One region of the Sedimentitalea todarodis genome, then DNA from elsewhere that is predicted to be linked to it. Evidence: riboswitches for the same ligand, from Rfam matches in the RefSeq annotation. Region 1 holds a riboswitch; the other holds the start of a gene.
The links. A riboswitch is a leader RNA that binds a small molecule or an ion and turns the genes downstream of it on or off. The one in region 1 is predicted to bind cobalamin.
Positions count from the first base shown of each region.

Region 2: it holds a riboswitch for cobalamin, as region 1 does, so the genes downstream of both, QO231_RS17815 (DUF1636 domain-containing protein) here and QO231_RS21225 (ABC transporter substrate-binding protein) in region 1, are expected to answer to the same signal.

Region 1 covers NZ_JASMWN010000022.1:80,135-86,494, reverse strand. Annotated here, with positions in the region: gene QO231_RS21245 (tripartite tricarboxylate transporter permease) at 1-698, shown strand, start outside; partial or broken gene QO231_RS21240 (IS3 family transposase) at 744-1,010, opposite strand; gene QO231_RS21235 (ABC transporter ATP-binding protein) at 1,027-1,797, opposite strand; gene QO231_RS21230 (FecCD family ABC transporter permease) at 1,797-2,855, opposite strand; gene QO231_RS21225 (ABC transporter substrate-binding protein) at 2,852-3,868, opposite strand; cobalamin riboswitch at 3,980-4,179, opposite strand; gene QO231_RS21220 (D-TA family PLP-dependent enzyme) at 4,547-5,605, opposite strand; gene QO231_RS21215 (SDR family NAD(P)-dependent oxidoreductase) at 5,615-6,360, opposite strand, start outside.
Region 2 covers NZ_JASMWN010000016.1:52,480-58,839, forward strand. Annotated here, with positions in the region: gene QO231_RS17800 (sulfotransferase family 2 domain-containing protein) at 1-424, opposite strand, end outside; gene QO231_RS17805 (manganese-dependent inorganic pyrophosphatase) at 583-1,503, shown strand; partial or broken gene QO231_RS17810 (DUF6552 family protein) at 1,579-1,824, opposite strand; cobalamin riboswitch at 2,201-2,395, shown strand; gene QO231_RS17815 (DUF1636 domain-containing protein) at 2,484-2,873, shown strand; gene cobW (cobalamin biosynthesis protein CobW) at 2,873-3,928, shown strand; gene cobN (cobaltochelatase subunit CobN) at 3,943-6,360, shown strand, end outside.

The DNA of each region.
Region 1 (6,360 bases):
TTGCTTCTTTCCTGGGCTATGCCGTCGAGCGCAACATCGCTTCGGCCGAAGAGCAGAAGATGTTCGGCAAGGGATCCGTCAAGGGTCTTGCGGCACCAGAAAGCGCCAACAACGCGGCCTCCACCGGCTCGTTCGTGCCGTTGCTGACTCTGGGCATCCCGGGATCAGGCACCACGGCGATCCTTCTGGGCGCGCTACTGGCACTGAACGTTACACCCGGCCCGCGCCTGATGGTCGACTCGCCCGAGATCTTCTGGTCGGTTATCATCTCGATGTACCTCGGCAACCTCGTACTGCTCATCCTGAACCTGCCGCTCATCCCCTACATCGCCAAGATTCTCGCGGTGCCGCGCACTTTCCTAATCCCGTTCATCCTCTTCTTCACGCTGATGGGCGCCTATATTGGACAAAACAATTCGACTGAACTGCTGCTTCTGGTCGCCTTCGGAGTTATGGCCACGATCCTGAAATTTGCTGACTTCCCATTACCGCCGCTACTTATCGGCTTCATTCTTGGCGGTATGCTTGAAGACAACTTTGCCCGCTCGATGCAGCTTTATGACGGCGTCAGCTTCATGTGGGAACGGCCGATGACCATGGTTCTTCTTATCGTTGCAGCGATCCTGGTGGTGCTTCCAGGTCTGCGCACCTGGCGCGCACGCGCCTCCCAGCGTCGGGGTGTCTCCACTCCTGACTGAACCGGCTGCATCTTCGCAACCTGGAGGCGAGGTGCCCCTGGATTGTTAGACACCTGCCTTTTTCAGTTTGCGCTGTCTGTTCTCATGGTCAACGGGCGACAGCATGCCGGTGTTCGTGTGCTTGCGGTTGGGGTTGTAGAATAGCTCGATGTTCTCAAAGACATCGCGCCGTTCTTCGTCGCGCGTCCGATGTTTCTGTCGCGTGACCTTCTGTCGTTTCAAGAGATGGAAGAAGTTCTCCGCGACGGCATTGTCACGACAATTGCCTCTGCGGCCCCTCACGGAGTGTTCCAGTTTGTGTTCGCACAGGAACGTGCCACATCGGCTCTTATCCTGTGCGCGCGCTATGAAAACGGATGATAGCGGTGCCATCGAAGGGGTCGGTCATGAAGTGTCCGCAGACGCCAAAGGTATCGCGCAGACGCGCTTCGGTCAGGATTTCGGATGGCGCGCCGAGCGCGACGATGCGTCCAGCCTCCATCACGCAAATCCGGTCGCAAAGCAGGGCTTGGTTCAGGTCATGCAGCGCGATCACAGATGTAACCGGCAGGCCCCTGACCAGGTGAAGGATGGCAAGTTGGTGGCCGATATCCAAGTGGTTGGTGGGTTCGTCCAGCAACAGGATGTCCGGCGCTTGCGCGAGCGCCCGGGCGATCTGGACGCGCTGGCGTTCGCCCCCCGACAGCGTGTGCCATAACCGGTCTTCAAAGCCTTTCAGGTCGACAGCGGCCAACGCGCTGGCGACGATGGCATCATCTTCTGACCGCCATGTCCTGAGTGCCGTCAGGAAGGGTGTGCGGCCAAGCTCCACCGCTTCACGTACAGTGATGCGATCCTCGGTGTTGGCATGTTGTTCGACCAGGGCCAGCTTGCGGGCAATGTCGCGTTGGCGCATGTTTGACATGGGCGTTTCGCCCAGGCACACGCGACCCGAAGACGGCTTTTGAATACCGGCCAACATGCGAAGCAAGGAGGATTTCCCGGATCCGTTCGGGCCGACCAGCCCCAGCATTTCGCCTGTCCGAACCTTGAGGGTCGCATCGGATACAATCGTCTTTTCCTTGACCGACCAGCCAAGCGCATTGCAACTCAAAGACATCACACGGTCCTCCGTCCGATTAGGATCAGGGCGAAAACCGGAGCGCCCACCAGCGCGGTGACGACCCCGATGGGCAGAACCTGCCCGGGAATGATCATGCGGGAAATCACATCTGCAGCGATCAGAAACACGGCCCCTGCAAGCGCCGAGGCCGGGATCAGCGCACTGTGCCTTGTGCCCACGATCCGGCGCATGGCGTGTGGGATGACCAACCCGACAAACCCGATGGAGCCGGTAACCGACACCATCACCGCTGTCACCAAGGCGGCCACGCCAATCAGCCCCACCTGGACGCGTCTAACTGCAATCCCCAACGACGCGGCGCTGTCGGCTCCAAAGGTAAACGCATCAAGCGCGCGTACATTGGCGAGGCAGGCGAAAAGCCCGATCAGCGTTGCGGGGATCACGCTGATGGTATCGGACCAGCGGACGCCACTGAGATTGCCCATGAGCCAGAACATGATGCCGCGCGCCTGTTCGGCGCTGGCGGATTTGGCGATCATGAAAGCGGTCAGCGCGCTGAACAGTTGCGATCCGGCAATGCCGGCCAAGACGATCACGCCTGCCGCCCGCAATCCCGCGCCGCCCCCTGCGGCATGGGCCAGCATGGCCACGAAGCCAAAGGCAAATATCGCCCCGGCAAAGGCCCCGACCGATAGTGAAACAGCACCGGCGCCGATGCCCATGACGGTGACGGCGACGGCGCCGCTGGACGCACCTGCGGAAATGCCAAGGAGATAGGGGTCAGCCAGCGCGTTGCGCAACAGTGCCTGCAGGACGACGCCCGACAGGGCCAGCCCCGCGCCGCAACAGGCGGCTACAACCGCCCGCGCAAAACGGTAGTTCCAGACAATGCCTTCGTCGATCCTGTCGACCGGATAATCCGCGCCGAACATCTTGTTGGCCAGCACCTGCGCCACCACATCCCAGGGAATCGGGGTTTCGCCAAGCGCTGTGCCAGCCATCAACGCAATCAGCAGCACGGGCGGTGCAATCACCGCCCAGTGCCAAGCTCTGCCTGATACGGACCGGCTCACCTGCCGGTCAATCACGGTCATTTCAAATCATACCCTGCCAATGCATCCGCCACCTGATCGAGCGCATAGATTGCGCGGACGGTCGGGCTCATGGCGTGGGCATCGATGGTGATGATACGCCCTTTTTTCACGGCAGCCATTTCGCGTGCCACCGGATCGTTCATCAGGAATTCGCGCTTTTTCTCGATGTCGTCGGCCGGGAACCGGCGGCGGTCCATTTCGGCGATCACGATAAAAGTCGGGTCCGCCTTGGCCAGCGTTTCCCAGCCCACGCTTGGCCACTCCTCGTCCGAAGTCACGACGTTTTCGACGCCCAGCTTGTCCATCATGTAGGCCGGCACACCCTTTTGCCCGGCGACGAATGGATTGGTATCAATTTCGGCCGAAGAGAACCAGAACAGGCCAGATGTGCCGTCGGGCAGGCTCAGTCCGCTTGCCTTTTCGATCGCCTTGGATTCGCTTGCTTTCAAATCTTCGATCAGTGCGGCGCCTCTGTCCTGCACGTCGTAGATCTCGGAAAGCTGGGCGATCGATTTGTACAGCTGGTCGGTCGAAAACAGCTCTGACCGTGTCCCATCCAGCCCCACGAGGTTGTCCTTTTTCTCGCATTCGGTGGGCATGACATAGGTTGGTACGCCGACGTCATGAAACATCTCGCGGGTGCCAACGATGCCTTCCGGGCCCACATGCCATTCGTACATCACTGTCACGAGGTCGGGCTTCTTGTTGACCACACTCTCAAAGCTGGGATCGTTGTCGGCCAGCCGCTCGATGCCGTCATTCAATTCCTCGAATTGGGGCAGGACCGGGTTGAACCATACCGCTGTACCAGAAACCGTGTCGCCCAGCCCGAGCAGGTAGAGCAGTTCGGTCGTGGATTGACCCAAGGCCACCGTATTTTCCGGGGGCCCCTCGAATGTCAGGGTGTGGCCACAATTGGCGATTGTCAGCGGATAGCTGGTCTGCTGCGCTGTGACAGCAGTAGACGTCAGGACCAGCGCCATCACCCCGGGCGCAATCAAGTGTTTCGTCATCAAATGGCTCCTGTGCCATTGGTGGGCTAAGGCATGGGGCAAGATCGAAAGACAAGGAAAGCGGATAATCCCGCCCGATGACAACCACGATCCACCCCGGACATCCCCGCCCGGTTACAGTGTGCGTCGGTAGGTCTCCTGACTCGCGGCTCAGCGCCTTGTTCCACCTTCCCGGGTTGTCATGGCCCAGTGGTTACTTCAGAACGTGGCTCGCCGCTCACAGTTGCGGGGGCAGTTACGTTTCACGCGCTTGGGGCGCGCTGCGAATTCCCTATTATTTTCTAAAGAAAACCGACGACCCTTGATAGAAGGAAATATTCTGCGATGCAAGATCAACGCCATTCGAGTGTTGCCAGAAATCGGGTTGCTTTCCGGAGGTGGTTTGATGGGATGTTCTGGCGTCAGCTATGCGAGCTGCGAAACGTGAGGAACTCCTCAGCGAATTGGATTAAGTTGAAAAAATAGCAAAATGACGAACGAATTGGACCGATTCTGACCGGTTTGCGAACGAGTGCAAGTGACGCCGAGGAGGACCACCGACTGGTGCAGGCTTTCGATGAATTCAGCCTTTGGGGTCAGCGCGGTGCGGTTAATATGTGACCCGGAAAAATGGGTCTAATCCCTGAGTCACCTGATCGCTTCTCGGACCGGACCTACGCAACAATCGCCAAGATCCATTTAGCGGAGACGGCCCCGCGAGGTGATCGGGGCCGTCTCTTCAATCCGAGAATTGCGCATCAGGTATACATGATCAAAGAGGTTGGTGACGACACAGCAGTGATTGGGAATGATCTGTAACCGCTCGCCGATTTCAGGGCGATGCGCGCAAGCTGACAGATCAACGATGCCGTGCTCCTCGGACAGTGCTGTGATTACGGCCTCCGGATAGGTCGTGATGTGCCCATGCCCCTCCGCACCACAAAGATCGGCGGCCAATGCCTTGGAACCACTGTCCAGAATGGCACGATCCGGCGTTGGGCGGCTGACAACTGTCGCAAGCACGGTCAGGGCGCAGCGATCCAATGCGCCATGCCCCCAGGCCACCTGCATCCGATCCCCATAGATATAGGTTCCCGGCCGGTACTCGTTCGCCGCGGGGATTTCGGCGGCGCGCATCAGGTCCGGGGTTCCCCCAATGGAAACCCGTTCGGGTGGAAGGCCCGCCGCCGTCAGTGCGTCAATGGCGTCTGTTAGCCAAGTCTGCACATGCTGTGTCTTGCCCTGAGGTGGATAGCTCATCAAGCCAGCAAAGGTCAGGCCGGGGGCGGCGTCAATGACTGTTGCCAGATCAACAGCCTCGTGGGCCGTTTGCACCCCGCAACGCCCCGCGCCGGTGTCACATTCGACCAGGACGGCCAACGGATGCGAGGGATCTGTGAAACGTGCTGCATAGCCAGCAATGGTTGGCGCATTGTCCGCTGTCACGCAGAGTGTAGTGCGCTGGTGCAGCGCATGAAGCCGATCCAGTTTGGTCCGACCCAGGATGTTGTAGGGCAGGAAGACATCATCCATCCCGCCATCCGCCATCGCTTCGGCTTCGCCCAGCTTCTGAGCGGTGATCCCCACGGCGCCCAGATCCTGTTGCAACCTGGCAAAGCGCGGCAGTTTGTGGGTCTTGACGTGTGGTCGCAAGATCAGACCGTGTGCATTGGCATAGTCTTGTGCGGCCTTCAGGTTGGCATCGACCTTGTCGAGGTCGATCAAAACGGAAGGCGTGTCTACGTCATTGATATCCATGTCGGACCCTTATCTGATGGCATCTAGAAACGGCAGGTTGCCCGCTGACAGCCCGGCATCGACGGCGAGGGTGGTGCCGGTGATGCCCGATGCCAGATCCGAGGCCAGAAACAGAACCGCATTTGTCACTTCCTCAGGGGTCACGATACGGCCCATGGGATAGATGCTTTGCAGCTTGTCCAAAATCGTGGGGTCCGCCGCAAGCCGGTGTTCCCACGCTCCGGTCCGGATGGAGGCGGGCGCAACGGCGTTGGAGCGAATACCGTTGGGTGCCTCTTCGACTGCAAGGGCGCGCATCCAGGCCATCGTCGCGGCCTTGGCCGCCGAATAGACGGGATTGCCAAAATGACTTGATGCATTGCAGGACGAGATGAACACAAAGGCACGATTACCAGCCGCATCGCGCATCGCCGGCAGCAACGCATGTGTCAGCAATGCCACGCCGTTGAAATTACAATCCATTTCGTCGTCGATTCCCGCCGCCGTTGTCATGGCCAGGGTCTCCTGACGGGTCCAACCGGCGTTCGACACGACCACATGAGGCGTTCCGTTGGCCAGTATCTCCTGTGCGCGGCCAGCGATCTGGGCCTTGTCGCGCAGATCAAAGAAATGGCTTTCGGCGATATGCGGCGCGGCAAGTTCAGCCCCGACGACATCACAGGCGACGACCTGTGCACCTGCGGCGGCAAACCCTTTGGTCAAGGCACTTCCGACACCGCCTCCGGCCCCGGTGATGACAACACGAACCTCGTTAA
Region 2 (6,360 bases), on a different contig from region 1:
GCCCTCGCGCATCCGTCACATAGCGCACCTGTGGCACAAGATGGCGTGAGCCATCGGAATAGTCGTCCTTGATCTCGGTGTTCAGAAAGATGTCCAACTCCAACACCTGACCGCGCTTGGCCGCTGCCCCGGCGCGGTAGCGAAATTCCGACAGTGCCCTCTCATAGGGATGCCGCACGATGGCAAATCTCAGATAGCGGTCGAAATCCTCGGCCAGCATATGCCCCAGAGCCACGTATTCGTCGGCATAGAGATGCGCCAGTTTTTGCGGCCCCATCCTAGGGTTGGCGTTCTGGCGCAGCAACAGCACCGCACGATCACGCCATGCCAGATCCAGATCATTTAGAAACACGGTCTCCACGCTCTGTCCGCCGGTCTTGGGGATGTGAACGAACACGGTCTTGTGGGCATGGGAAATCATCATAAGGTCCGTGCGATCAGACCGCACCCTCCCAACCGCGTCTGAAAAAGTCAACGCAGGCTCATCTGACCAAGGGTCGCAGCCTGCGCAACAACGGGTGACAACGCCGGGTGACGTTCCTATAAGGCGCGCAAATTACACCCCTGCACAGGATGCATCAGATGACCATTCAGGTTTTTGGACACAAATCCCCCGACACCGATTCGACAGGCTCGCCCATCCTTTGGGCGTGGTACCTGAACGAGGTCAAAGGCACCCCCGCCGAAGCCGTGTTGCTGGGCGAGCCCAACACCGAAGCCGCCTTCTTGCTGAAACGCTGGGACCTGCCCAAACCCGCCATCATCGCCGACGTCGCTGACGACGCGCCGGTCGTGATCGTCGACACCAACAACCCTGCCGAACTGCCCGCCAACATCAACAATGCCGACATTCAGGCAATCATCGACCATCACAAGCTGGTCGGCGGGCTGGAAACCAAGGGTCCGATCGACATCACCATCCGTCCTCTGGCCTGCACCGCAACCATCATGCACGACCTGATGGGCGACGACGCCACCAAGATGCCCGACTGGGCAAAGGCCACTGCGCTGACATGCATCCTGTCGGACACGCTGGAGTTCCGCAGCCCGACCACCACGCCGCATGACAAGGCCGTGGCCGAGAAGCTGGCCGCCGAGTTGGGCATTTCGATCTCTGATTACGCCGCCGATATGTTCGCCGCCAAATCCGATGTGTCCTCGTTCAGCGACGCGGAACTGCTGCGCATGGACAGCAAGGAATACCAGGTCGACGGCACCAAGTTTCGTGTCTCGGTCCTGGAAACCACGTCACCCGCCACGGTTCTGGACCGCAAGGCCAGCCTGATCGAGACGATGCCCGCCGTCGCGTCGGAGGATGGCGTTGATCAGGTCCTTCTCTTTGTCGTCGATATCCTGAACGAAGAAGCCACGCTGCTGGTCCCCAACGATCTGGTGAAGACCGTCGCCGCCAAGAGCTTTGACGCCACCGCAACCGGTGACAGCGTGGTTCTGCCCGGCATCGTCAGCCGCAAGAAACAGATCATTCCCAATCTCAAGATCTGAACGAACGTCAGAGGACCCCGTCACAATCGCCGGGGTCCTGCTTGAATGGGTTGACCCCACATCTCCGCCCGAACCGCTCGTCATTCCAGCAAGCATGGCGCCGAGGGCAACGAGGTGAACCAACATCAAGGCTTTGTCTTTCCACATTGCCCCAACGGCAAACCAGCCCAGGACACCGATCAGAAAGAAGTAGAGATTCCACGGCGTCCAGCCAAAGCCAGTCGCTGAATACCCCATGATCTGAACGATCGACGCACCCCATTTGACAGCAAATATGACGCGGTCCTTCGAAGGGCTCGCGAACGCGACATTAGCCAGCATGGCCCAACCCTCCTTCAACGCGCCCAGTTGCTTCAGCGTCGTAAAAACGCGAAAGAAGATCGCCTCCCCCGAAACAGCAACCATACGCGGGATCAACCAATATAAATTCAACAGGCATTTACTTCACCATACTCTGTTTGATCCTCATATACTCCTCATGATGCAGCTGAACACGCCAGAACCGATCCTTCATGACGATAGAAATACTACTTCCTATGAACGACTTTCCATCAATTTGGGCGGCCGCAACCTATCGAGCGTGTCGTCTCGCAACTGAACAGAGACGCAGAATCTGAGCACAGCCTGCACCGACAGCATTTGGTGATGCGCAAGTGACCCGGTTCGCTCCAAACGCTTGACAACGCCGCGCCCCTTGGTCATTCCGCAACATGTTGGTTTCTGCGAAAGCAGATGAAAAGGGAATGCTTGACGCAGCCGTCCCCGCGACCGTGACCGGAGAGGTCGCCCAAGCCACTGGCCGATATCGGTCGGGAAGGCGGGCAGACCGCCAGAAAGCCGCCGCTTTCTGACATCCGCAAGCCGGGAGACCTGCCAGCACGAAATGACGTTGGCCGGGCGGGGTGTCTTGGTCACGGGCCCGGCACCCGCTTTGCCCGCGATCTCCCCGCCTCCCGGCTGCCCGAAAGAGGTGAACACGGATGACAGAGCCGATGCCCGATGTCGCGCCCGTAGAGTTGCTGGTCTGCCTGACCTGCCGGCGTGGCCAGCCGACCGACACCGAAGGCACGCGCCCCGGCGCGATGCTGCATGAGGCACTGGCGGGCCAAGACCTGCCGGCGGGTGTCACCCTGCGAGGGGTCGAATGCCTGTCCAACTGCGATCATGGCTGCTCTATCGTGTTTCGTGGCGGCGGAAGTCGCTGGACCTATGTCTATGGCAATTTTGACGAGACCACCGACGCGCCGATGATCCTTGATGTCGCTGCCCGCTATCACGCCGCGCCCGACGGGCTGGTCCCGTGGCGCGAGCGCCCTGTCCATTTCCGCAAGAACTGTATCGCCCGTATCCCCCCGATTGGAGAGACCTGATGTCCAACCTGTCCAAGCTGCCCGTCACCGTGATCACCGGATTTCTCGGTTCTGGCAAAACCACCCTCATCCGCCACCTCATGCAGAACCCGCAAGGCAAGCGTCTGGCCGTGGTAGTCAATGAATTCGGTGATGTCGGCGTCGATGGCGACATCCTGAAATCCTGCGCCATCCCGGATTGCCCGGCCGAAAACATCATGGAACTGTCCAACGGTTGCATCTGCTGCACCGTGGCCGACGACTTCATCCCGACCATCGAAGCCCTGATGGCGCTGGACCCGCGCCCGGATCATATCCTGATCGAGACCTCGGGTCTCGCACTTCCCAAGCCGCTGCTCAAGGCGTTTGACTGGCCCGATATCCGCAGCCGCATCACCGTTGACGGTGTCATCGCGCTCGCCGATGCCGAGGCCGTCGCCGCAGGTCGTTTCGCCCCCGACGTCGCCCGCGTCGACGCCCAGCGCGCAGCTGACGACTCGCTCGATCACGAAACGCCGCTGTCCGAGGTGTTCGAGGATCAGATCAGCTGTGCCGACATCATCCTGCTGACCAAACCCGACCTTGCCGGGCCAGACGGCGTTGCAAAGGCACGCGCCGTCATCGCCGCCCAAGCGCCCCGCCCGCTGCCCGTGATCGAGGTTGCCGAAGGGGCCGTCGACGTGCGCGTGATCCTAGGGCTCGAGGCCGCCGCCGAGGACGACATGGATGCCCGTCCCAGCCACCACGACAGCGCGGATGACCACGAACACGACGATTTTGAGAGCATTGTCGTGGATTTGCCCGAACAATCCGATCCTGCCGATCTGGTTTTCCGGATCGAACAGCTGGCGAACGAGCGCAACATCCTGCGCGTCAAAGGCTATGTTGCGGTCACCGGAAAACCCATGCGCTTGCTGGTGCAGGCCGTCGGAGCGCGCGTGCGGCACCAGTATGACCGTGCCTGGAAGCCGGATGAGGCGCGCCAGGGTCGTCTTGTCGTCATCGCGGAACATGACGACATCGATGCCGCCGCGATACGCGACATCCTTACCTGCCTGCCGACAGCGGCAGAGTAGGGAAGCGTGCCACGATGCATGTCGTCTTTCGCGAAAGCCACGGGCTAGAGGAAACGGACACCCCGACCGATCTGGGCCAAAGCCCGGCGGAGTTGGTGGTTCTGTCGTTTTCCGACAGCGATCTGGGCGCGTTTGCGTCCGGCTGGCATCGTGGCGGCGGTCCGGACGGGCGTATGCCATCTCTGCGGTTGGCCAATCTCGCCGCGCTGAAGCACCCGCTTTCGGTCGACACCTATGTCGAACAGACGCTCGAAGGCGCCAAGGGCATTCTGATCCGCCTTATCGGAGGCGTGCCTTACTGGACCTACGGCCTGCAACAGGTCCAGTCGCTCGCCGCGCGCAACGGGCTGGCGGTGGCGGTTTTGCCCGCAGACGGGCGGCACGATCCCCGGCTTGACGACTGTTCCACCCTGCCCCGCTCGACCCTTCGGCGACTGCAACTTCTCTGTGACACTGGCGGCACCGTGGCCGCACAGGCGGCGCTCGCGCAGTTCGCGTTGGCGGCGGGGCTGTATGCCGGACCAGTGCGCGGGGCCAAGACCCTTCCGCAGGTCGGAGCGTGGACACCGGAACAGGGCGTCACCTGCCCCGCGACCACTTTTGACGCAACAAGCACCCGCCCTCGCATCCTCATCACCTTTTACCGCGCCTATCTGACCGCCGCCGATCTCGCACCGATCGAGGCACTGTTCACCGCATTTCGCGCGCGCGGCTTTGACGTTGGCGCGCTCTTTGCCCCGTCGCTCAAGGCCCCCGAGGCCGCAGGCTGGCTGGCACGGCAGGTTCAGACGCTCACACCCGCTGCCATCGTCAACGCCACCGCCTTCTCCGGCAAGACCGAGGGCGGCACCTCGCCGCTGGATTCCGCCGGTGTGCCGGTGTTTCAGGTGGCATTGGCCACCTCGACGCACAACGCATGGGCCGATGCCGAACGCGGGTTGTCGCCTGCCGATCTGGCGATGCACGTTGTCCTGCCAGAGGTAGATGGCCGCATCCTCACCGGTGTCGCCAGCTTCAAGGAGCCCGGCCCGCGCGACCCGGACCTGCAATTCGCCCGCTATGTTCATCAGCCGCACCCAGACCGGATAGACGCTATTGCAGACCGGGTAGTTGGGTGGGTTCGGCTGGCCCAAAAACCCAATGCCGACAAGATTCCGGTGCTGGTGCTGTCCACCTATCCCGGCAAGGATTGGCAGATGGCCCATGCGGTTGGTCTTGATGCGCTCGCCTCGACAGAAGCGATACTCGCGGATCTGGGCGCACAGGATTATGCCACCGAAACCTCTCTGACTGCCGATGACCTGGCCAATGCCCGCATCACGTGGTCGCTCACCGAGTATCGCACGGCCCTTGCAGGGCTTCCGTCCAGCCTGCAAGCCGATCTGCAAACCGTTTGGGGTGATCCGCAGGATGATCCGTCCTGCGCCGGGGAAGCCTTTCACTTTTCTGCCTTGAAACGCGGCAAGGTGATCATCGCACTGCAACCGGAACGCGGGCACATCACGACGCGCGAGGACGACTACCACGATCTGTCTCGCACCCCGCGCCATGGCTATGTCGCGTTCTACCTCTGGCTGCGCCACCGGATCGGGGCCGATGCGCTGATCCATGTCGGCGCGCATGGCACGCTGGAATGGCTTCCGGGCAAAGCGGTTGCGTTGTCCGGGTCCTGCTGGCCCGAAGCGCTGATTGGCGACATGCCGGTGATTTATCCCTTCATCGTGAACGATCCCGGCGAGGCGGCGCAGGCCAAACGCCGGATCGGCGCAGTGACGCTGGGCCATATCCCGCCGCCTCTGAAGCAGAGCGGCACACCTGACAGGATGGTGCGACTCGAAACCCTGCTGGACGAATTTTCGAACGCCGACGGGCTGGATCCGAAACGTCGTGACCGCCTGCAATCCGATATCCGCATCGAGGCCCAAGCCATCGGCGTCGAAGGTGAGTTGGGGCTGGAGCGGGCCACCAGCACCGCCGAGGCAATCACTCGCATCGACCGCTTTGTTTGCGACATCAAGGAAAGCCAGTTTGGCGACGGGTTGCATGTCTATGGTCGCCCGCCCGCCGCACAAGGCAGCTTTGCGACCGAGACCTCGGTTCAATCCGAACGCGACGGTCTGCTGGACGCGCTCGGCGGTCACTGGATCGCACCCGGCCCCAGCGGCTCGCCCTATCGGGGGCGCAACGATGTGCTGCCCACCGGGCGCAATCTCTACACCACCGACCCGCGATCCGTCCCCACCCGCAGCGCCCATGCGCAAGGCGTCAAGCTGGCCGAGGAACTGGTCCGCCGTCACCTGCAGGATGAAGGCGACTACCCCAAGGGGCTGATCGTCGATCTTTGGGGCTCGGCCACGATGCGCACCGCAGGCGAGGAATTTGCCATGGCGCTGCACCTGCTGGGCGTCAAACCGGTCTGGGACGCAGGCAGC